Regions from separate parts of the Cytobacillus sp. FSL W8-0315 genome, predicted to be linked through region 1. Evidence: predicted binding sites of a transcription regulator. Region 1 holds the regulator's gene; the other holds the start of a gene.
The links. The regulator Rex, encoded in region 1, represses fermentation and respiration genes when NADH is low (regulators of the CRP and FNR family bind a similar motif). The targets are predictions, from matches to a motif close to TTGTGAAATATTTCACAA.

Region 1 (11,244 bases):
CACAGGTAAATGTCCGTTCAATTCATTATCCCATTCAGTCTTTTCAGGGTAAAAGCGGAATGTTGTAATAGGAGAAATTTCATTCGTTACTGCCACATTCGAAACTTCTCTTGTTAACATCTCTCTAAATGCAATATTGACACGGATATAATTGGCCAAAAGCTCTTGATAGCCTTCCATTCCAAATGCTAATAACGATGCATAAATCGCCAAAGCACTTCCCATCCGCGAGCATTCCAGTGTGAAGCCTGTATGATAGCTGCCATACCCACGATTCCCAACATAAGGCGTTTCCGCTGCATCTAAGTCTACATACTTAAGATATTCTCTGTTTTTAATTAAAAATAAACTTGTGATATATGGGGTTTGTCCAAGCTTATGGAAATCAAAGACCATACTATCTGCAAGCTTTATCTGTTTGAACTTATGCTGATAGGATCTTAAAACCTTCTTAACATTGTCTTCAAATCTCAGAGGGTTGCTTTCAAAATCGTAATGGTTAAAGAAGGTATACATGCCGCCCATGGCCGAATCTGCATGGATATAGATCGGAAATACGCCATGGGTGCGTTCCAAGTCTTCTGCTATCCGCTTAATCCCCTCAATGTCATCAACCCCAAATGTATCAGTCGTTCCCATTGTGGCAAGTACATAAAGAGGAACACCGCCTTTGGCAATAACAAGCGCCATTTTCTCTTTTAAATCGTCGAGATTCATAGAATGATCAGCATTCGCTTTTATCCGAATCATGTTTTTCACGCCAATCCCTGCAGCTTCTACAGACTTATACAGACTATAGTGTGATAGCTCTGAACAGAAGCAATAGAGATTTTGCGGTACACCATTTTCATTTGAAGACGGAGCGTACCGTGCAATGGCAAGTCGCAAAGAATTAAAAACAGCGCCTTGTCCTCCCCAGGTTGTATACCCTGCACTAATGCTCTCATCGTATCCGATTAATTTGGATAGCATACTGGTTATTTCGATTTCTGCTGCAGCCGCAGCCGGTCCTTCCACATCCCAAAGATTGTTCCCATTGACCAGGACCATTACTAAGTTCCCGATCATACTGGCTATATTCGGAAGGGGCGCTGCGTTGGCTACATAATTTCGATTGACGTAGCGGTGTCCTTCTGCCAATTTAAGAAGCTCCTGAATCACTTGTTCTATCGGCACACCCTTTTTCGGAACATCGGCCTTTTCAATGATACGATTATAGTAATCCTCTGAGTACTCGGGCATTATTCCCAGTGTTAGTTTGTTGGGATCCTTTAACTCATCTATTTTCGTTAAGATCGTCTTAAAGTAAGACAATAATTCCTCTCTTTGGAGTTCATTCCCATCCATACTGGGAAATAACTTTTGTATTTCCTTCATCCTGTACCTCCTGGATGCTTTTTCTTGAAGCAGTTTTATCTAAAGATCCAATAAAAAAGTCCACACAGGTGGACAAATCAGTGCCTAATTAAGCCTTTTGGCAACCTTGCTGCCATAAAAATATTCCCTATTAAACAGAAGGAATACTGTAATATTTATTGATCCTTTCTTTTATAAGGACTAATTCGGGCATCAAAGGGAAGCTTCCCACAGGCTGCATTTACCTGAAAGAAGCACCTTTATATTAATCAGCCAGCAAAGCAACGATCTTTATACTGCTGCACTGAGCTTTTTATCAGCAATTTGACCATGAGCTGCCTCTGTTTCAGCACCATGATTCCATACAAATATTAACTTGTTTACATCATCTGTTAGCTCTACAAGATTCTTTGCTACCTGGACAAGTTTTTGCATTGCAGTCAGTTCATCATCACTAATTTCGATTAGCTCCTCAAACATTTCAACAGATTCCCGTGAGATTGAGGCAATCTCAACAATTGTTGCCATGATCTGCTGCGAAGCAGAAGATAATTCCTGTGTACTCGCAGAAGAGTTTTCATTATTTTCAGCAATAATTTTTGTAGTAGCCAGAATTTGTTTGAACATGGACCCAACTTCTACAAGGGTGGTATTTGTATCTTTCAATTCCTCTGTTCCCTGCTGCATGGAGTTCACGACTATCCCAGTTTCCTCCTGTATATTCTTTACAATGTTTGATACTTCAGAGGAAGACTGCCGTGATTGTTCGGCCAATTTTCGAACCTCATCAGCAACGACTGCAAATCCTTTGCCATGCTCTCCCGCACGGGCCGCTTCTATGGCCGCATTCAATGCCAATAAATTAATTTGTTCTGAAATCCCTGTAATCACTTTTACAATCGTGCCGATTTCATGAGATTTTTCTCCGAGTTTATTTATGGCATCAAATGTTATATTTACCGTTTGATTAAACTGATTCATTTTATCTAAGGAATCCTTTAGCTTCTCGTTTCCTTCCTGCGTCAGTTCTAAGGTAGTATTCGATTGTTCTGAAATCTGAAGGGATCTCACGGATAGATCTTCGATAGCCTGTGTCATTTCCTCCATAGATGCAGCACTTTCTTCTGTTGCTGCCAATTGTTTCGTCAACCCTCTGCCTACCTCATCAATTGCCGCTCTAACAATATCCGCTTTTTCAGAAGCATATTCACCGACTTCAGTAAGATTTTCACCTTTTTCATGAACATCTTTTGAATAGGAAAAAAACTTTTCCCTTACAAGGCCGAAATAGTCGATTAGCCCATTAAATACAGCATGTTTAGAGCTTCGTTCATCAACCTTCGCTGCAATTTTACCTGCTGATAATTCTTCCATTCCATTTATTATTTCCTTATGAATATGGAGATGGTGTTTTAATGAAAAGTATCGATAGGCAAAAAACACCGATACTCCCATTAAAATAATATTGATGCCTAGCATAATCGCTTCCATTATAATAAATCCCCTAACATCTATTTAATTAAATTAGACTTTATATGTAATTTAAAGCTCTTTTATTAGGATATATGTTCCATCTGCTACATTTGCAGGAATACCACTCAGCTTATTATTATCCTGATATTTATGGACAATATAATTTCCTTCAGTATCTTTATATTTTTTCATATTATGATATTTTTCCATGACCCGTATTGATTTAGGGTTGGTTGCTTCACCTAAAACAGCCTTTAATCCTTGGGATGATGCTTTTGCGATTAATCTATTTCCTAGCTGCTGAATAATTTCATGACGATTATGTTCAGCTATTACGCCTAACATGAAAAGGTGTAATAGTTCTCCATCCTTGATTTCATGTCCATTCTGTTTTTTATAATCTTCCATAAAACGTTTATCTACATCTTCCAAAACACGGAGAATTACATTCATATCATAAAAAGAACCTTCAAATATGTCTTCTCCGATTATCTCAGGTGCATTTGTATCTCCCGCAAGTACACCGACAACTTTATGATTAGCATCCTTTGCAACTGCGCAATATCCCTGTTCAATCGTAGAGTCTAAATAATCCTTGGTAAATTGATAGAAATCCTCATAGCCTATATTCAATTGTCCTACCATTGGCTCCTGAACCCATTTCCCTGCAACCTCCACTCCTATGAATGTTCGAGCCAGACAATCAGCTGCTTTCACAATTAATTCTGGCTGATCCTTCTTTATAATTTCGTATGTATATAGCTCTAGTGTTGTTTGCACTTCTTTACTCCCTTTCAAATGTAAAATAATGATCCCCTAATCATTGTCACGAACATTAGATGCCATGAGGCACTTTATCAACAAACGTACCTGAGAACTCAATTCTCTCAAGTGCATTCCTGATTTGCACCTGCGCAATTTTAGATGACGGTTTTACTACAAGAATATCCTTAAATCCCAATGAAGAATAAAATTGCATTGTCTGTTCAAGCTGTGGAACCACCTTTGATGGGACAGGTGTTTGATGGGTCCCGTCTACAACAAATGTATAACTTTGCCTTGATACCTTACTAATCGTATCCTGTAAATCTATCATATAACCTTCCGCATCCTCCTCTCTCATTAACCCATGAACCTGTACATGAACTTCCTTTGCGGCCTCATTAATGGCCATTTTGTATTTTTTCTTATCTACAACTATCATCGCTGATCTCCTTTGCCTGTATTCTCCATCATTTTTGCAGCTATTTAAAAGGTGTCCAAAAAAAAAGACTATCCCCAAATAGACAGGGATAGCCAAATAAACGTTCTTTATTATCCTTGGCAACCCGACTGTCATTACCCTGGAGGATTTTAGACTCGTAGCTTTGCGTCCTTACCTTTCGATAAGTTTGCCTTTTCAATTTTATTGAATATAGGACTAATTTCACGATTATATTTTACTATACTATTATAAAGAACTTGCCATTTTTTGTCGATACTTGTAATTTTTATTTCTGCATCCAATTTTATCTGGAAGAGTATGTCCCCATGTTAAAGAAATAAAAAAGGCTTCCCATAAGTTTAGTCAACTTATGAGAGGCCTCAATTAAATACCTTTATGTTAACAAAATATCAGCATTCTACATTCACCTCGCCAGCGCAAATTCGGCCGGTAAAAATCAACTTCATGCTTCTCAAATCTCCAGCCAAATTTAATTAACGTATCCCTTTTCAAAAAAGCGAAAATAAAAGAAATAATTTATAGAGCTGATGTATTTTGTTATTCTAGTAAATATGCATATTGGGCAGCTTAGGAGTGGATTTAACTGTGAACAAAAAAGACATCGCACAGATTCGGAAACAATTTAAATTAAATAATGACTTACTAAAGATCTCAGATATTTTTAATGTCTATATTATGAAGGAATCAAGTGAGATTTATCATTATGAAAGCCAGCCCTTTGAAATGCTGGACCAGGATCAGCAGGAGCTATTTATGGATAACTTCAAAAAGCTGCTTGGCGGCCAATTGGATGAAAAGCTCTTTGAATTAAAGTTTCAGAGGGATGCCGAAAACAGCAGTCAACTCATCCTGCATCAGGGATTGCTAAGCAGTGATGCTGAAGGCTGGATGGATCAAATGCTTCAGATAGTCGGCAAAATGCTGGGAATCCGGCAATATGAAAAGGATATTGTCGTTACATTCATTCGCGGGGAGTATCTTAAGCCAATGAAACGCCGCAACGCAGAAGCCGAGGAAAGTGAACGGGATGCCGTTTATTCTCATCCCTTTATTCTCTGCAGCATAAATAACACTCAAGAACCGAAGAAAGAATTGCTTTTTGACTATGTAGAAAAGGAATTTAAATATCATTTTACCGTTGATCCGATTATCAACCTCAAGGCTCCCATTTCAGGGTTTCTATTTCCTTGCTTTACCGATCATGCAGCTGATGTCAATCACGTCTTGTATTCAGCAGGCAAGGTACATGAGCCCGACTACCAGTTCATAGTGGACGTTTTAAACGGGGAAGAAACGATGACGGCGCAGGATGATAAAATCGTTTTTGAGGAAATTATTAAAGACGTAACAGGAGATCAGCTAAGCACAGCAACCCTTTCCAACGTATATGAAGAGATTAACCGTATGATCGTGGAAAACGAAGAGGATGAACCGCCGAAGCTGGATTCCAAAGACGTAGAACGCGTTTTAAAAGTGAGTGGTCTCGAAGATATTAATTCAGAAAAGGTCCAATCCGCTTATCAAAAAATCATCGATGATGACAAATATGAAATAAAGGCAACCAGCGTCCTGCCCAAATTTAATTCAAAATCAATAAAAATCAGCACGAAGGCAGCCAACATATCCATCTGCCCGCAAGATCTTCGATATGTAAAACAAGTCCATTTTGACGGCAAGCGCTATCTGATGATCGAAGTGGAAGAAGATACTGTGATTGAAGGCTTCACGATGATTCCCGAAACTTTTGGCGGGGGTTCGGACAAAGAATAAATAAAAAAAGGAATTCCCGAATAGGAATTCCTTTTTTGTTTGTTATAAACAGTTTTGGGAACAGCAGGACAAGAAAACCTGTACCTATGTCCTGGTGGATGATGCTTTAAAACGTTGGGTTCAACGCTTTAAATTACATCATGCCGCCCATTCCGCCCATGCCGCCCATATCAGGCATTGCAGGAGCAGCGTTTTCTTCCGGCTTGTCAGCAACTACTGCTTCAGTAGTTAAGAACATAGCTGCAACAGATCCAGCGTTTTGAAGAGCTGAACGAGTTACTTTAGTTGGGTCAACGATACCAGCTTCGATCATGTTTACCCACTCGCCAGTAGCAGCGTTGAAGCCAGTTCCAACTGCTTCGCGCTTTAAGCGGTCAACAATGATAGAACCTTCTAGACCGGCATTGTGAGCAATTGTGCGTACAGGCTCTTCCATCGCACGCAATACGATGTTAACACCAGTTGCTTCATCGCCTTCAGCCTGGATAGCAGCCACTTTATTGTATACGTTTAGAAGGGCAACACCACCACCGGAAACGATGCCTTCTTCTACAGCAGCACGTGTAGAGTTAAGGGCGTCTTCGATGCGAAGCTTGCGCTCTTTTAATTCAGTTTCAGTAGCAGCACCAACTTTAACAACTGCAACACCACCAGCAAGTTTAGCAAGGCGCTCTTGTAATTTTTCGCGGTCAAATTCAGAAGTTGTTTCTTCCATTTGAGTGCGGATCTGGTTCACACGTCCGCCGATTTGCGCGCTGTCTCCAGCACCCTCAACGATTGTAGTGTTTTCTTTTGTAACAACTACTTTAGTAGCGCGTCCTAAAGAGTCGATTGTAGCAGACTTAAGGTCACGGCCTAACTCTTCAGTGATTACTTCACCGCCAGTCAGGATCGCGATATCTTCAAGCATAGCTTTGCGGCGGTCACCGAAGCCAGGAGCTTTTACTGCTACCGCGTTGAAAGTTCCGCGAAGCTTATTCACAACTAGTGTAGCAAGTGCTTCACCTTCAACATCTTCAGCTACAAGCAATAAAGGCTTGCCTTGCTGTACAACTTGCTCAAGTACAGGAAGGATTTCCTGGATGCTTGTGATCTTCTTATCAGTGATTAAGATATAAGGGTTTTCAAGAACCGCTTCCATCTTATCAGAATCTGTAACCATGTATGGAGAAGCATATCCGCGGTCGAATTGCATACCTTCAACCACATCAAGCTCAGTTGTGAATCCTTTAGATTCTTCGATTGTGATAACACCATCGTTGCCAACGCGCTCCATTGCTTCAGCGATCAGCTGGCCAACTTCATTGTCAGCAGCAGAGATTGCAGCAACCTGAGCAATAGATTCCTTATTTTCGATTGGCTTAGAAATAGCTTTTAATTCTTCTACAGCTGTAACAACTGCTTTTTCGATTCCTTTGCGGATGCCCATTGGGTTAGCGCCTGCAGTTACGTTCTTAAGGCCTTCACGGATCATTGCCTGAGCAAGAACAGTTGCAGTTGTTGTACCGTCACCGGCAACATCATTTGTTTTACTTGCTACTTCAGCAACAAGCTTCGCACCCATGTTTTCGAATGCATCTTCAAGCTCGATTTCTTTCGCAATTGTCACACCATCATTGGTGATAAGTGGAGAACCGAATTTCTTCTCAAGAACCACGTTGCGTCCTTTAGGTCCAAGAGTTACTTTTACCGCATTTGCAAGGGAATCCACACCGCGAAGCATCGCGCGGCGAGCTTCTTCACTAAATTTAATCTCTTTAGCCATTGATAAAAACCTCCTCAAAAATTTTAGCTTTATTCTTTAATAATCTTCGTCTGATCGGCGATTAGCCAATTACAGCAAGAATGTCATTTTCGCGTAAAATTAAATACTCTTTGCCTTCGTACTTCACTTCAGTACCAGCATATTTTGAGAAGATGATACGATCGCCGTCAGCAACTTCAAGGGCAACACGCTCACCATTTTCAAGAACGCGGCCAGTTCCTACAGCTACAACTTTACCTTCTTGAGGCTTTTCTTTAGCAGTGTCCGGCAGTACGATGCCGCTTGCAGTTTTTTCTTCAGTTTCAACAAGCTCGATAATAATTCGATCACCTAGTGGCTTTAACAAGTGAAACAACCTCCTCAAATAATATGTAAATATTTTTATTTATTAGCACTCTCTCTGTATGAGTGCTAACACAATTATTATATTAATGAATCTCATTTCTATTTGCAAGGGTGAAGCTTAAATTTTTTAGAAAAAATTTCATTCGCCCATACACGCTATTTTTCGACACAGACAACCTCTTAAGTATGCTTCGGAACTCTTCACTTTACCCATAGTATTTTCCTGCTTTGATGCTGATATTTGAAACCCGCTCCTTATTAAGAGTACAATGGCTTTAGGACTTGTTTTCCAACACTCAGAATAAGGAGTATAACATTTTGAAGAAGGAATATTGGTTTATATTAATAGCTTATATTGCCATGCAGCTGTCCAGTTTGTTTGGCGTTCCGCTTGTGTTATTTATTGCAGATGCCCTTGGACAGAACCCCGAAAACATGCAGATCCTGGCTGTAGCCTACTGGCTTGTCATCAGTTTTACGGTTACACTGATCATTACGCTTCTATTATTAAGAAAAGAGATGAAAAAAGGCCTGGATAGGGATGCATCTTCCGCAGCAAGCTCAGCGGGCTGGGCAGTTGGGGGTATATTTTTGGCCCTGATCGCTCAAGCTACTGCTGCCAGCATTGAAAATATGATTGGGATTGAAATGGGATCTGAGAATACGCAGCAGATTATCCGGATTATTGAAGCATCGCCAATCGTTATCTTAATTAGTTCGGTCATTGGGCCAATACTTGAGGAGATTGTCTTTAGAAAAGTTATTTTCGGTTCTCTCCATAAGCGCTTCAACTTCTTCTTATCGGCCCTGATCAGCTCAGTCATTTTTGCACTTGCCCATTTCGAGCCTGAACATGTACTGCTGTACTCGGCAATGGGGTTCACCTTTGCTTTCTTATATGTCAAAACGAAGCGGATTATTGTGCCGATTTTTGCCCATGTGGCGATGAACACCTTTGTTGCGGTTATCCAGCTGAATCAGGATAATATGCAAAAATGGTTAGAAGAAATGGAAAAAATGCAGAGCTTTATCAGCTTTTTCTAGCATAGGGAAATGCTTTGCAGAGTTTTAAACTTACTGGGGGATTTTGATGAGAAGCACACCTTTGTTTTCAGGCTTTATTTACATCCTTCTCGGATGCCTTTTCACTTTTATAGCCATACAGAATATCCAGCATGAAGAAACCTGGGGATTCTTTACTTATTTTCTGATTATAATTGCCACATTCGATTTTGGCACCGGACTGCGGATGGTTGGCCTGCATTTTAAAATGAAAAATAAAATGAAAAAATGAGCCCCCAAAAGGCTCATTTTTTTACATTTCTTCCGGATAGTTTTTCAGAAAATAAACCAGTGACTGCAATTCTACTGCCAGATCGATATGGTGAATCCGAATCGAGGCTGGCACAGTGAGCCTCGCAGGTGTAAAATTAAGGATTCCTTTTATTTTCGCATTCACCATCCGATCGGTAATAGCCTGGGCAGGCGGTGCCGGCACCGTTAAAATCGCCACCTGAATATTATTATTTATAATAACTTCTTCAAGGTCATCCATATGATGGACCGGTACATCACCGATTTTCGTGCCAACCTTACTCTCATCAACATCAAAGGCTACTTCTATTTTGGTATTATTATTTTTAAGAAAATTATAGTTAAGAAAGGCTGTTCCTAAATTCCCTACCCCGATCAAAGCTACTTTAGTCAGCTCATCCTGGTCAAGAGTCTTCCGAAAGAAGCCCAGCAGGTAATTCACATTATATCCATATCCTTTTTTTCCTAACGCACCAAAGTACGAAAAATCGCGGCGGATTGTTGCAGAATCTACCTTTACCGCCTCACTCAATTCTGCTGAAGAGACTCTTTGTTTGCCTGATGAGTGAAGGTTTTTTAGAAAGCGGTAGTATAAAGGCAGCCGTTTAGCTGTTGCCTGCGGTATCTTAATTGGTTCATTGGCCATTCGTCCATCCCCATTTCTTATGATGAATTAATTTCTTTTAAAATCTCCGTTTTTTCCGCCTGTTTTCTCTATTAAAAAGGTTGGCCCAATCACCATTCCTTTATCTACAGCCTTGCACATGTCATAAACGGTCAGCGCACAGACAGAAGCGGCTGTTAACGCTTCCATTTCCACACCCGTATTTCCCTTCGTTTTTACAGAAGCAGTAATGATCAGGACATACTCTTCCTCTTCCGCCTTCCATGAAAATGAAATGTCCACGCCCTTAAGCGGCAGCGGATGGCACATCGGAATAATGTCCCATGTTTTCTTGCTCGCCATAATGCCTGCAGTTTGTGCAACAGCGAGTACATCCCCTTTTTTCATAGAGTTGGATGTTATCTTTTCGTATATCTCCTGATTAAGAGTAATACTTGATTGAGCAATGGCTGTTCTTGCCGTTTCAGGTTTATCGCTGACATCCACCATTTTTGCCCTGCCCTCTTGATTAAAATGAGTAAAATCCGCCATTCAAAACACCTCTCTTCAAAATCATACACTATTTTTCTGTTACTTTGTATGTGCTTTGTATTGTTCCTCACATATTTATTTGCCTTTTGTCTTGATTGAATGCCCTGCAGAAGGGATTATAGTCCTGTCTCCTTTATTGCCGAACATATATGAATGAGTTACACTTACTCTATACCCGAGGTGAAAGAACATGATACTATTACAAGTCAATCAGCTGGCGAAAAATTTTGGCGCTGATCCCATTTTAACCAATATAAAGCTTGAAGTACAAACCAGGGACAGGATTGCGCTAGTAGGGCGCAATGGTGCAGGAAAGTCCACCCTTTTGAAAATTATTGCCGGACAAATGACATATGACTCCGGTGAGATTATAAAGCCAAAGGAAGTAACAATTGGCTATCTTGCACAAAATACCGGCCTGGAATCAGAGTTATCCATTTGGGATGAAATGCTGACTGTTTTTAGTCATCTGCAGAAGCAGGAAAAACAGCTTCGCAGCCTTGAAGAACAAATGGCAGACCCTGATATCCTAAATAACTCTGATGCCTATGAACGCATCTTAAAAGAATACGACAAGCTTCAGGTTGATTTCAAAGAAAATGGCGGCTATCAATATGAGGCAGATATCCGTTCCATTCTCCACGGACTCAACTTCAGCTCAATGGGCTATGACACTAAAATTTCATCATTGAGCGGCGGACAGCGTACCAGATTGGCCCTTGGTAAACTTTTGCTGACAAAGCCTGATATCTTAATACTGGACGAGCCTACCAACCACCTGGATATTGAAACATTATCATGGCTCGAACAGTACCTGCAGGGATACAACGGTGCCATTCT
Region 2 (11,244 bases), 200 kb from region 1:
GATCGTAAAACTCTGTTGTTAGGGAAGAACAAGTACCGGAGTAACTGCCGGTACCTTGACGGTACCTAACCAGAAAGCCACGGCTAACTACGTGCCAGCAGCCGCGGTAATACGTAGGTGGCAAGCGTTGTCCGGAATTATTGGGCGTAAAGCGCGCGCAGGCGGTTCCTTAAGTCTGATGTGAAAGCCCCCGGCTCAACCGGGGAGGGTCATTGGAAACTGGGGAACTTGAGTGCAGAAGAGAAGAGTGGAATTCCACGTGTAGCGGTGAAATGCGTAGAGATGTGGAGGAACACCAGTGGCGAAGGCGACTCTTTGGTCTGTAACTGACGCTGAGGCGCGAAAGCGTGGGGAGCAAACAGGATTAGATACCCTGGTAGTCCACGCCGTAAACGATGAGTGCTAAGTGTTAGAGGGTTTCCGCCCTTTAGTGCTGCAGCAAACGCATTAAGCACTCCGCCTGGGGAGTACGGCCGCAAGGCTGAAACTCAAAGGAATTGACGGGGGCCCGCACAAGCGGTGGAGCATGTGGTTTAATTCGAAGCAACGCGAAGAACCTTACCAGGTCTTGACATCTCCTGACAACCCTAGAGATAGGGCGTTCCCCTTCGGGGGACAGGATGACAGGTGGTGCATGGTTGTCGTCAGCTCGTGTCGTGAGATGTTGGGTTAAGTCCCGCAACGAGCGCAACCCTTGATCTTAGTTGCCAGCATTCAGTTGGGCACTCTAAGGTGACTGCCGGTGACAAACCGGAGGAAGGTGGGGATGACGTCAAATCATCATGCCCCTTATGACCTGGGCTACACACGTGCTACAATGGATGGTACAAAGGGCTGCGAGACCGCGAGGTTAAGCGAATCCCATAAAACCATTCTCAGTTCGGATTGCAGGCTGCAACTCGCCTGCATGAAGCCGGAATCGCTAGTAATCGCGGATCAGCATGCCGCGGTGAATACGTTCCCGGGCCTTGTACACACCGCCCGTCACACCACGAGAGTTTGTAACACCCGAAGTCGGTGGGGTAACCTTTTGGAGCCAGCCGCCTAAGGTGGGACAGATGATTGGGGTGAAGTCGTAACAAGGTAGCCGTATCGGAAGGTGCGGCTGGATCACCTCCTTTCTAAGGATATTTACATGAAACGTGACGCTTTCTGTTTTTGTTTAGTTTTGAGGGAACTAATCTCTCAAGATATCGTTCTTTGAAAACTAGATAATGTAAATGAAGAAGCAATAACCGAGTGATCGCCATCTTAGTTTTTTTCTCTTATTTTGAAAATAAGTAAGAGCACAAACCATGAGGACGATGAGCGGCAAGGAGATCAAGGAAGCGACCGAGTGAGCACCGGAGCGTACTTCAGTACGTGAGGAGCGGAGCGAGAGAGCTGACGCAGAGATCCGCAGTCGATCAGCGGCCGAAGTAGGTTAAGTTAGAAAGGGCGCACGGTGAATGCCTTGGCACTAGGAGCCGATGAAGGACGGTACTAACACCGATATGCTTCGGGGAGCTGTAAGTAAGCTTTGATCCGGAGATTTCCGAATGGGGAAACCCCCTATCCGTAATGGGATAGGATCTTTACCTGAATACATAGGGTATAGAAGGCAGACCCGGGGAACTGAAACATCTAAGTACCCGGAGGAAGAGAAAGCAAACGCGATTCCCTGAGTAGCGGCGAGCGAAACGGGATTAGCCCAAACCAAGAGGCTTGCCTCTTGGGGTTGTAGGACACTCTACACGGAGTTACAAAGGAACGAGGTAAATGAACAGGTCTGGAAAGGCCGGCCAGAGAAGGTAAAAGCCCTGTAGTTGAAACTTCGTTCCCTCCAGAGTGGATCCTGAGTACGGCGGGACACGAGAAATCCCGTCGGAAGCAGGGAGGACCATCTCCCAAGGCTAAATACTCCCTAGTGACCGATAGTGAACCAGTACCGTGAGGGAAAGGTGAAAAGCACCCCGGAAGGGGAGTGAAAGAGATCCTGAAACCGTGTGCCTACAAGTAGTTAGAGCCCGTTAATGGGTGATAGCGTGCCTTTTGTAGAATGAACCGGCGAGTTACGATTACATGCGAGGTTAAGTTGATGAGACGGAGCCGCAGCGAAAGCGAGTCTGAATAGGGCGAATGAGTATGTGGTCGTAGACCCGAAACCAGGTGATCTACCCATGTCCAGGGTGAAGTCCAGGTAACACTGGATGGAGGCCCGAACCCACGCACGTTGAAAAGTGCGGGGATGAGGTGTGGGTAGCGGAGAAATTCCAATCGAACTTGGAGATAGCTGGTTCTCTCCGAAATAGCTTTAGGGCTAGCCTCATGTAGTAAGAGTCTTGGAGGTAGAGCACTGTTTGGACTAGGGGCCCCCATCGGGTTACCGAATTCAGACAAACTCCGAATGCCAAAGACTTATCCATGGGAGTCAGACTGCGAGTGATAAGATCCGTAGTCAAGAGGGAAACAGCCCAGACCACCAGCTAAGGTCCCAAAGTATACGTTAAGTGGAAAAGGATGTGGAGTTGCTTAGACAACCAGGATGTTGGCTTAGAAGCAGCCACCATTTAAAGAGTGCGTAATAGCTCACTGGTCGAGTGACTCCGCGCCGAAAATGTACCGGGGCTAAACGTATCACCGAAGCTGTGGATTGACATCTTCCGATGTCAGTGGTAGGAGAGCGTTCTAAGGGCGTTGAAGCGGGATCGCAAGGACCCGTGGAGCGCTTAGAAGTGAGAATGCCGGTATGAGTAGCGAAAGATGGGTGAGAATCCCATCCACCGAATGCCTAAGGTTTCCTGAGGAAGGCTCGTCCGCTCAGGGTTAGTCGGGACCTAAGCCGAGGCTGAAAAGCGTAGGCGATGGACAACAGGTTGATATTCCTGTACCACCTCTTTACCGTTTGAGCAATGGGGGGACGCAGGAGGATAGGGTAAGCGCGCTGCTGGATTAGCGCGTCCAAGCAGTTAGGCCGGTAACGAGGCAAATCCCGTTACCACACAGGCTGAGCTGTGACGGCGAGGGAAATTTAGTACCGAAGTTCCTGATTCCACACTGCCAAGAAAAGCCTCTAGCGAGGGAAAAGGTGCCCGTACCGCAAACCGACACAGGTAGGCGAGGAGAGAATCCTAAGGTGAGCGAGAGAACTCTCGTTAAGGAACTCGGCAAAATGACCCCGTAACTTCGGGAGAAGGGGTGCTCATTAGGGTGAATAGCCCTGATGAGCCGCAGTGAATAGGCCCAGGCGACTGTTTAGCAAAAACACAGGTCTCTGCGAAGCCGCAAGGCGAAGTATAGGGGCTGACGCCTGCCCGGTGCTGGAAGGTTAAGAGGAGAGGTTAGCGCAAGCGAAGCTTTGAATCGAAGCCCCAGTAAACGGCGGCCGTAACTATAACGGTCCTAAGGTAGCGAAATTCCTTGTCGGGTAAGTTCCGACCCGCACGAAAGGCGTAACGATCTGGGCACTGTCTCAACGAGAGACTCGGTGAAATTATAGTACCTGTGAAGATGCAGGTTACCCGCGACAGGACGGAAAGACCCCGTGGAGCTTTACTGTAGCCTGATATTGAATTTTGGTACAGCTTGTACAGGATAGGTAGGAGCCTGAGAAGCCGGAGCGCCAGCTTCGGTGGAGGCGTCGGTGGGATACTACCCTGGCTGTATTGAAATTCTAACCCGCGCCCCTTATCGGGGCGGGAGACAGTGTCAGGTGGGCAGTTTGACTGGGGCGGTCGCCTCCTAAAAAGTAACGGAGGCGCCCAAAGGTTCCCTCAGAATGGTTGGAAATCATTCGCAGAGTGTAAAGGCACAAGGGAGCTTGACTGCGAGACCTACAAGTCGAGCAGGGACGAAAGTCGGGCTTAGTGATCCGGTGGTTCCGCATGGAAGGGCCATCGCTCAACGGATAAAAGCTACCCCGGGGATAACAGGCTTATCTCCCCCAAGAGTCCACATCGACGGGGAGGTTTGGCACCTCGATGTCGGCTCATCGCATCCTGGGGCTGTAGTCGGTCCCAAGGGTTGGGCTGTTCGCCCATTAAAGCGGTACGCGAGCTGGGTTCAGAACGTCGTGAGACAGTTCGGTCCCTATCCGTCGTGGGCGCAGGAAATTTGAGAGGAGCTGTCCTTAGTACGAGAGGACCGGGATGGACGCACCGCTGGTGTACCAGTTGTCTTGCCAAAGGCATCGCTGGGTAGCTATGTGCGGAAGGGATAAGTGCTGAAAGCATCTAAGCATGAAGCCCCCCTCGAGATGAGATTTCCCATAGCGTCAAGCTAGTAAGATCCCTGAAAGATGATCAGGTTGATAGGTCAGAGGTGGAAGCGTGGCGACATGTGGAGCTGACTGATACTAATCGATCGAGGACTTAACCAAAACGAAAAGCGGAGGCGACTGTTCAACTTCGAGAGACGTTGGAGAGCCGGCCATTCAAATCCTGGTTTTGGGATTTGGAGGGACGGATCGAAACGGCCGAGAAGTTAGGAGCCGAAGCTAGACAAGTCATTGGTGAATACTCGGCAAATGCTTCTTCATGCATTATCTAGTTTTGAGGGAACGAAGTTTCTTCAACCAAATAGTCCGGTGGCGATAGCGAGAAGGTCACACCCGTTCCCATACCGAACACGGAAGTTAAGCTTCTCAGCGCCGATGGTAGTTAGGGGCTGTCCCCTTGTGAGAGTAGGACGCTGCCGGGCACCCTAATTGGGTAATTATATATGGCCCCTTGGTCAAGCGGTTAAGACACCGCCCTTTCACGGCGGTAACACGGGTTCGAATCCCGTAGGGGTCACCATTTTGGAGGATTAGCTCAGCTGGGAGAGCATCTGCCTTACAAGCAGAGGGTCGGCGGTTCGATCCCGTCATCCTCCACCATAACTTTTGAAAAAGCTATTTGCTACTCTTAAGGTATGAGCCATTAGCTCAGTCGGTAGAGCAGATTGCAGCATCAGTGAGACTCTTCACCCGAATAGCAATCTGTGACAAAGCGGTTTAGCTTTGGAACATCTGACTGTACTTATCAGAATTTAGGAAGTCTCATAAAAGTATGAGCCATTAGCTCAGTCGGTAGAGCATCTGACTTTTAATCAGAGGGTCGAAGGTTCGAGTCCTTCATGGCTCACCATTTTAATTTCATATTGCGGGTGTGGCGGAATTGGCAGACGCACCAGACTTAGGATCTGGCGCCGCAAGGCGTGGGGGTTCGACTCCCTTCACCCGCACCATTTTAAGCGGAAGTAGTTCAGTGGTAGAACATCACCTTGCCAAGGTGGGGGTCGCGGGTTCGAATCCCGTCTTCCGCTCCATTATTTTGCGCCCGTAGCTCAATTGGATAGAGCGTTTGACTACGGATCAAAAGGTTAGGGGTTCGACTCCTCTCGGGCGCGCCATATTACGGGGAGTAGCTCAGCTTGGTAGAGCACTTGGTTTGGGACCAAGGGGTCGCAGGTTCGAATCCTGTCTTCCCGACCAGGGACACTTCTTTTATTACATGGGGCCTTAGCTCAGCTGGGAGAGCGCCTGCTTTGCACGCAGGAGGTCAGCGGTTCGATCCCGCTAGGCTCCACCATATATATTTAGTCACATTGGCGGTGTAGCTCAGCTGGCTAGAGCGTACGGTTCATACCCGTGAGGTCGGGGGTTCGATCCCCTCCGCCGCTACCAATATGCTTATTTTGTATCATATCGGAGGAATACCCAAGTCCGGCTGAAGGGATCGGTCTTGAAAACCGACAGGCGGGTCAAACCGCGCAGGGGTTCGAATCCCCTTTCCTCCTCCATATTTTATTTAATAATACTATCGCGGGGTGGAGCACGACCGAATAATCTTCGAAGGAATTACTTCAGCGCACCGATTGAGTTGCTGCTTGGATAATCTTTCTGAAATCGGGGCGGTACTTCATTGAATAAGCTGCGAGATGAAATGCTAGATGTGAGCATAGAATAATCACATTAATAATACTATCGCGGGGTGGAGCAGTCCGGTAGCTCGTCGGGCTCATAACCCGAAGGTCGCAGGTTCAAATCCTGCCCCCGCAATCTGGTCCGGTAGTTCAGTTGGTTAGAATGCCTGCCTGTCACGCAGGAGGTCGCGGGTTCGAGTCCCGTCCGGACCGCCATTTTTACAAAAAATAAATAATATGTGGCTCAGTAGCTCAGTCGGTAGAGCAAAGGACTGAAAATCCTTGTGTCGGCGGTTCGATTCCGTCCTGAGCCACCATTTCCTAAGTCTTATCAGACGTGGAGGGGTAGCGAAGTGGCTAAACGCGGCGGACTGTAAATCCGCTCCTTCGGGTTCGGCAGTTCGAATCTGCCCCCCTCCACCATTTATATAGGGGTATAGTTTAATGGTAAAACGAAGGTCTCCAAAACCTTTGATGTGGGTTCGATTCCTGCTACCCCTGCCAGTAGGATAGTGGCGGTTGTGGCGAAGTGGTTAACGCATCGGATTGTGGCTCCGACACTCGTGGGTTCGATTCCCATCAATCGCCCCATTATTCTTTTTGACAGCAATATTATTGGGCTATAGCCAAGCGGTAAGGCACCGGACTTTGACTCCGTCACTCGCAGGTTCGAATCCTGCTAGCCCAGCCATTTTTAAGGCAGCATAGCCAAGTGGTAAGGCAGAGGTCTGCAAAACCTCCATCCCCGGTTCAAATCCGGGTGTTGCCTCCAAACCATAATCATATGCGGGTGTAGTTTAGTGGTAAAACCTCAGCCTTCCAAGCTGATGATGAGGGTTCGATTCCCTTCACCCGCTCCAACATATGGGCCTATAGCTCAGCTGGTTAGAGCGCACGCCTGATAAGCGTGAGGTCGATGGTTCGAGTCCATTTAGGCCCACCATTATACATACCATTTTCAAACTAATTCCAATAGGAGTTAGTTTTTTTGTATTGGAGAAATATAAAACGGTTATTGGACCGATTTATATTTCTGTGTTAAAATCCCATCCCTAGAGGTATTTGGTAATTATACTAATACATATGGAGTTTATCCATACCGTGATTTTTCACCTTTTCTCTACGAAATTCAATCTCTCGTTAGTTTAGTATCGGGCGCCTGATTTTCATTCTGTTTTATCTTCCAACTCTTTTCCTCTATTATTCAGTTCCTTAACTTTATCATCTGAAAATATTTCAAGAACGCTCCAGCTGTTAATGAAAAAGCCAAAATTACAAAACATCCAAAATAGCCCCCAGTTTTCCTTAAATTTTATTAACCTGCCGATTAGTTTAAGACGATAGTTTACATACTTCATCAAAATTCTAACTTAAAATTTCAAATCCTTATGTTCTTTACATTAATCTTTTAAAGCTTGAGATTCATTACAAATCAGGTGAATTAACTTTTTGTGAATTATTTGTGAATCGTTATGCTTGCCAGTACAGAATTCATTGGAAGAAAGCCTTGATATTACTGTGTTCTTGTTAGTATTTCAGCATTTTTGCCTGCGAAGATATATGAAAAAAGTGTGATTCATTTCACTTTTATGAAAACCCTTCTCAACTATGATGTAGGTAACAAAGCTAAGGAGCTGATGGAAGGTGGAAACGCGAAAAGTGGTCCAGAGCAGTTCAAAGGAACATAACTCTCTAAGGGGTACGTTCTTTTCAGTTACAGTTGTGGGGCTTGGGATCTTTGTTACTTATTTAATTGTGTATGGCCTGTACATGGCCAGATTATAGGGGGGATATAAAATGATGCATCGGTCGGAGAAGGTATGGCTGATATTAAGCTTTGGAATGATTATTGGATTCATGCTGATTACGGGCTATCAGACATTCGCCCTGGAGATGGGGCCGCCAAGCTATGGAGAGCGAATTGATCCTCAAAAAGTGGATGAAACAGCGCCGTTCGATAATCCTGGGATTAAGAAGATAGGCGAGAATGAGTATGAAGTAGTTATGATTCTTCAGGTATTCAGCTTTACCCCAAATGAAATTGAAGTGCCTGCAGGATCGACAGTTCATTTTATCATGACATCTAAAGATGTTGTGCATGGCTTTCAAGTCGCTGACACGAACCTAAATGCAATGGTTGTGCCTGGCTATGTACAAAAGATCACACAGAAATTTGATAAGCCAGGTGAATATTTGGTTCTTTGCAATGAGTACTGCGGCGCGGGTCATCAGATGATGAGCACCACCATTACGGTGAAATAAAGGGGGGGATAAACAGTGGAAACAGTTATTAAGCAAACAGGAAAAACACAAGCATTTAAGGATAAAGCAAATAAAGTTATGGGAATTAGCCTGGAGGATGCAAAAATAACGAAATCATATTTATCTGTTGCTTTCTTAGCCATCCTGCTTGGCGGAATACTTGGACTATTGCAAGGGCTGAATCGGGCTGGAATGCTGGAATTGCCGGCATGGCTGAACTATTATCAGGTTCTTACAGCTCACGGTCTGCTGCTGGTAGTCGTACTGTCGGCTTTCTTCACAATTGGTTACTTTTATGCTGGATTATCTCATACTCTGGGAGGCCTGCTTCCTAAGGTAAGAAAGATGGCTTGGATCGGCTTCTGGATGAAGATTTTCGGATTTGTCCTAGCTGTGATTCCGATTTTAATGAATGAAGCATCTGTTATGTATACCTTCTATCCGCCAATGGCTGCTTCACCCATTTTCTATATCGGTTTAGTCTTCATTGTATTGGGTGTATGGATGTGCGCCTTTGGTGCCTTTATTAATGTGGCTAGCTGGCGAAAGAGGAATCCCGGCCAGCATATCCCTATTCTTTCTTTCTTTGCAACCGGTGTATTTGTTCTCTTATTCTTTGGAAGCATACCTGTAGCCATCGAAGTTTTTACCATTATCCCTTGGGCTTTTGGATGGGTGGAGACAATAAATGTCATGGTTGCACGCACGCTGTTCTGGGCGTTCGGCCATACGCTGGTAAACATCTGGTATTTAACAGCGGTCTCTGCCTGGTATGTCATAGTGCCGAAGATTATTGGCGGCCGTAGGTGGAATGACCTTTTAACAAGAATTGTGGTTATTGCACTTGTAATTATGAATATTACCGGCGGCTTCCATCATCAGATTATTGATCCTGGTATTTCTGAACCTGTGAAATACATGCACGTGTTTATGAGTTTGGCAATTGGCTTCCCTTCATTAATGACTGCTTATGCTATGTTTGCAGTATTTGAGCGTACAGCGAGAAAAAAAGGCGGAAGAGGTCTTGTCGGCTGGTATAAGAAACTTCCTTGGGGAGATGTTCGATTCCTCGCGCCATTTATCGCGATGGCTGCTTTTATTCCTGCCGGAGCCGGCGGAATAGTACAAAGCACAAACCAATTGAACCAGGTAGTTCATAACACAATGTGGATTGTCGGTCATTTCCACTTAACACTTGGCATGTCTGTGGTCATGACGTTCTTCGGTATCAGCTACTGGCTTATTCCTTATGTATCAAAAAGAATGCTGACACCGCAGATTAATAAACTTGGGGTTATACAAACGATCATATGGACGCTCGGTATGATCATCATGTCCGGTGCGATGCACTGGGTGGGTCTGCTGGGTTCTCCAAGAAGAACTTCCTATTCAACATACTTTGACAATGCAACTGCTTTAAGCTGGGACCCTTATCTGTTCTTCCTGGCTATCGGTGGTACCCTTCTGATGATCGGTGTACTTATGCAGGTATATGCTGTATTCTACCTCATGTTCTTTGCGCCAAAAGGAAACACAGAATTCCCTGTTGCGGAAGTGGAAGAGGATGAAGCGCCAACACCTAGATGGACAGAGCGCTGGGGATTATGGATTGTGTGTATGATTGTCCTTGTCGGCATGGCTTATGTCATTCCATTGGTCGATTTTATTGTCAATGCTCCTCCAGGTTCACCTCCTTATAAAACCTGGTAAGGAAAGAGAGATAGCTCGGATGCAGGGCTGTCTCTTTCTTTTAAAAGGAAGTGATGAATCATGTTTCCAAAAAATAAAACGGCTTTTTCCAGCTTGGCTGTACTGGTGTTTGGCGTGCTCCTTTTTTACATTGGCACAGATGGCTTTCAGGCTTTCACTGCTGAAAAAGCCAGGGTTAATCAGTTAATGGATGAAAAGCCTCAGTTCCCGGATGTAACACTTGAAGATAATAACGGGAGGACCTATTCTTTCACAGAATTTGAAGGGAAGTATGTGTTTATTACCTTTTTATATACTTCATGCGGTACTGTTTGTCCTGAACTGGAGGTTAATATGTCTGAAGTATATAAACGGATTCCAGAAGAGTATATTGGCCATGATATTCAATTCCTGAGCATTAGTTTTGATCCAAAGCGGGATACTCCGGAAACATTGGATACTTACCGCAAGGCTTTTGGCAGTGACGGGGAAACGTGGAGAATGGCGAGGATACCGAAACAGCAGGAGCTTAAATCTTTGCTTGATCGATTTGGTGTCATAGTCATTCCTGATGAATACGGAAATTTTGCCCATAACTCTGCCTTTTATCTGGTGAATCCAAAAGGACACTTAGTTGAAGTCATGGATTACACCTTAATAGAAGCAGCGGCTGAAAGGGTGACGGAGATTCTCGAGAGCGGAGGGAAAGAATGATGAAGTCATCAGTTTACGGATTACTCCTGCTTCTTGGATTGATGCTCCCGCCTGCAGCTGATTTTCTGGAGTCCATCATGATTACCCATATGCATATGCAAATGCCTTTACTGGTGATCTCTGGCATATTCATGGCAAAGTTCTTTCAGAATCGCTTCACGGGATTTTTCTCAAAATGGAATGAAAACGGAGTGCCGGGTATATTGCTGTTTTCAATCATTATGGTGTATTGGTCTCTGCCAAGGACAATGGATGAAGCATTGACGCTTACGAGTGTAGAAGTCTTTAAATTTATCTCCCTTCCATTTTTGGCCGGTGTGCCATTGCGGGACAGCTGGCCAAAGCTAAGTTCATTTTGGAAGCATGCTCTCATTATTTTCTTTACTATCTTATTTTTAGCTCTGGGATGGCTATATATCTGGTCCCCTGTACAGCTTTGCAATAACTATTTGGTCATCGAGCAGATTACGCTGGGCTGGGGCTTTATTTCAACCGCGTTTGCAATGGTTGTATACTTGATTTATAGCTATGTTATGGATTTTTCAAAATATGAGTAAAAGAATGACTGCTGCCGTTCTTGGGAGCAGTTTTTACATTTATCAGCTTGTTTATCAGCTTCAATAAAATAGAATAATGGCAGGAAATCATAAATATATATGAGAAGGAGTGAGTAATTGGGGAGGGGATGACATGGCG

Region 2: the regulator Rex is predicted to act here: its motif matches at 7,453-7,470, upstream of MKY20_RS01395 (cytochrome c oxidase subunit II).

Annotation. Positions count from the first base shown of each region.
Region 1 covers NZ_JBBOOC010000001.1:433,508-444,751, forward strand. The annotation lists gene MKY20_RS02340 (pyridoxal phosphate-dependent decarboxylase family protein) at 1-1,377, opposite strand, end outside; gene MKY20_RS02345 (methyl-accepting chemotaxis protein) at 1,648-2,847, opposite strand; gene MKY20_RS02350 (hypothetical protein) at 2,899-3,609, opposite strand; gene MKY20_RS02355 (hypothetical protein) at 3,665-4,033, opposite strand; cyclic di-GMP riboswitch class I at 4,149-4,235, opposite strand; gene MKY20_RS02360 (DUF4317 domain-containing protein) at 4,640-5,824, shown strand; gene groL (chaperonin GroEL) at 5,958-7,589, opposite strand; gene groES (co-chaperone GroES) at 7,651-7,935, opposite strand; gene MKY20_RS02375 (CPBP family intramembrane glutamic endopeptidase) at 8,253-8,978, shown strand; gene MKY20_RS02380 (YdiK family protein) at 9,025-9,228, shown strand; gene MKY20_RS02385 (redox-sensing transcriptional repressor Rex) at 9,250-9,894, opposite strand; gene moaC (cyclic pyranopterin monophosphate synthase MoaC) at 9,922-10,404, opposite strand; gene MKY20_RS02395 (ABC-F family ATP-binding cassette domain-containing protein) at 10,595-11,244, shown strand, end outside.
Region 2 covers NZ_JBBOOC010000001.1:235,609-246,852, reverse strand. The annotation lists rRNA gene MKY20_RS01510 (16S ribosomal RNA) at 1-1,121, shown strand, start outside; rRNA gene MKY20_RS01505 (23S ribosomal RNA) at 1,422-4,357, shown strand; rRNA gene rrf (5S ribosomal RNA) at 4,561-4,677, shown strand; tRNA gene MKY20_RS01495 (tRNA-Glu) at 4,701-4,775, shown strand; tRNA gene MKY20_RS01490 (tRNA-Val) at 4,780-4,855, shown strand; tRNA gene MKY20_RS01485 (tRNA-Lys) at 5,030-5,105, shown strand; tRNA gene MKY20_RS01480 (tRNA-Leu) at 5,121-5,205, shown strand; tRNA gene MKY20_RS01475 (tRNA-Gly) at 5,212-5,286, shown strand; tRNA gene MKY20_RS01470 (tRNA-Arg) at 5,294-5,370, shown strand; tRNA gene MKY20_RS01465 (tRNA-Pro) at 5,376-5,452, shown strand; tRNA gene MKY20_RS01460 (tRNA-Ala) at 5,474-5,549, shown strand; tRNA gene MKY20_RS01455 (tRNA-Met) at 5,568-5,644, shown strand; tRNA gene MKY20_RS01450 (tRNA-Ser) at 5,668-5,760, shown strand; tRNA gene MKY20_RS01445 (tRNA-Met) at 5,946-6,019, shown strand; tRNA gene MKY20_RS01440 (tRNA-Asp) at 6,023-6,099, shown strand; tRNA gene MKY20_RS01435 (tRNA-Phe) at 6,125-6,200, shown strand; tRNA gene MKY20_RS01430 (tRNA-Tyr) at 6,223-6,306, shown strand; tRNA gene MKY20_RS01425 (tRNA-Trp) at 6,314-6,387, shown strand; tRNA gene MKY20_RS01420 (tRNA-His) at 6,399-6,474, shown strand; tRNA gene MKY20_RS01415 (tRNA-Gln) at 6,500-6,574, shown strand; tRNA gene MKY20_RS01410 (tRNA-Cys) at 6,582-6,655, shown strand; tRNA gene MKY20_RS01405 (tRNA-Gly) at 6,670-6,743, shown strand; tRNA gene MKY20_RS01400 (tRNA-Ile) at 6,750-6,826, shown strand; gene MKY20_RS01395 (cytochrome c oxidase subunit II) at 7,681-8,145, shown strand; gene MKY20_RS01390 (cbb3-type cytochrome c oxidase subunit I) at 8,161-9,855, shown strand; gene MKY20_RS01385 (SCO family protein) at 9,916-10,548, shown strand; gene MKY20_RS01380 (hypothetical protein) at 10,545-11,105, shown strand; gene MKY20_RS01375 (DUF2935 domain-containing protein) at 11,239-11,244, shown strand, end outside.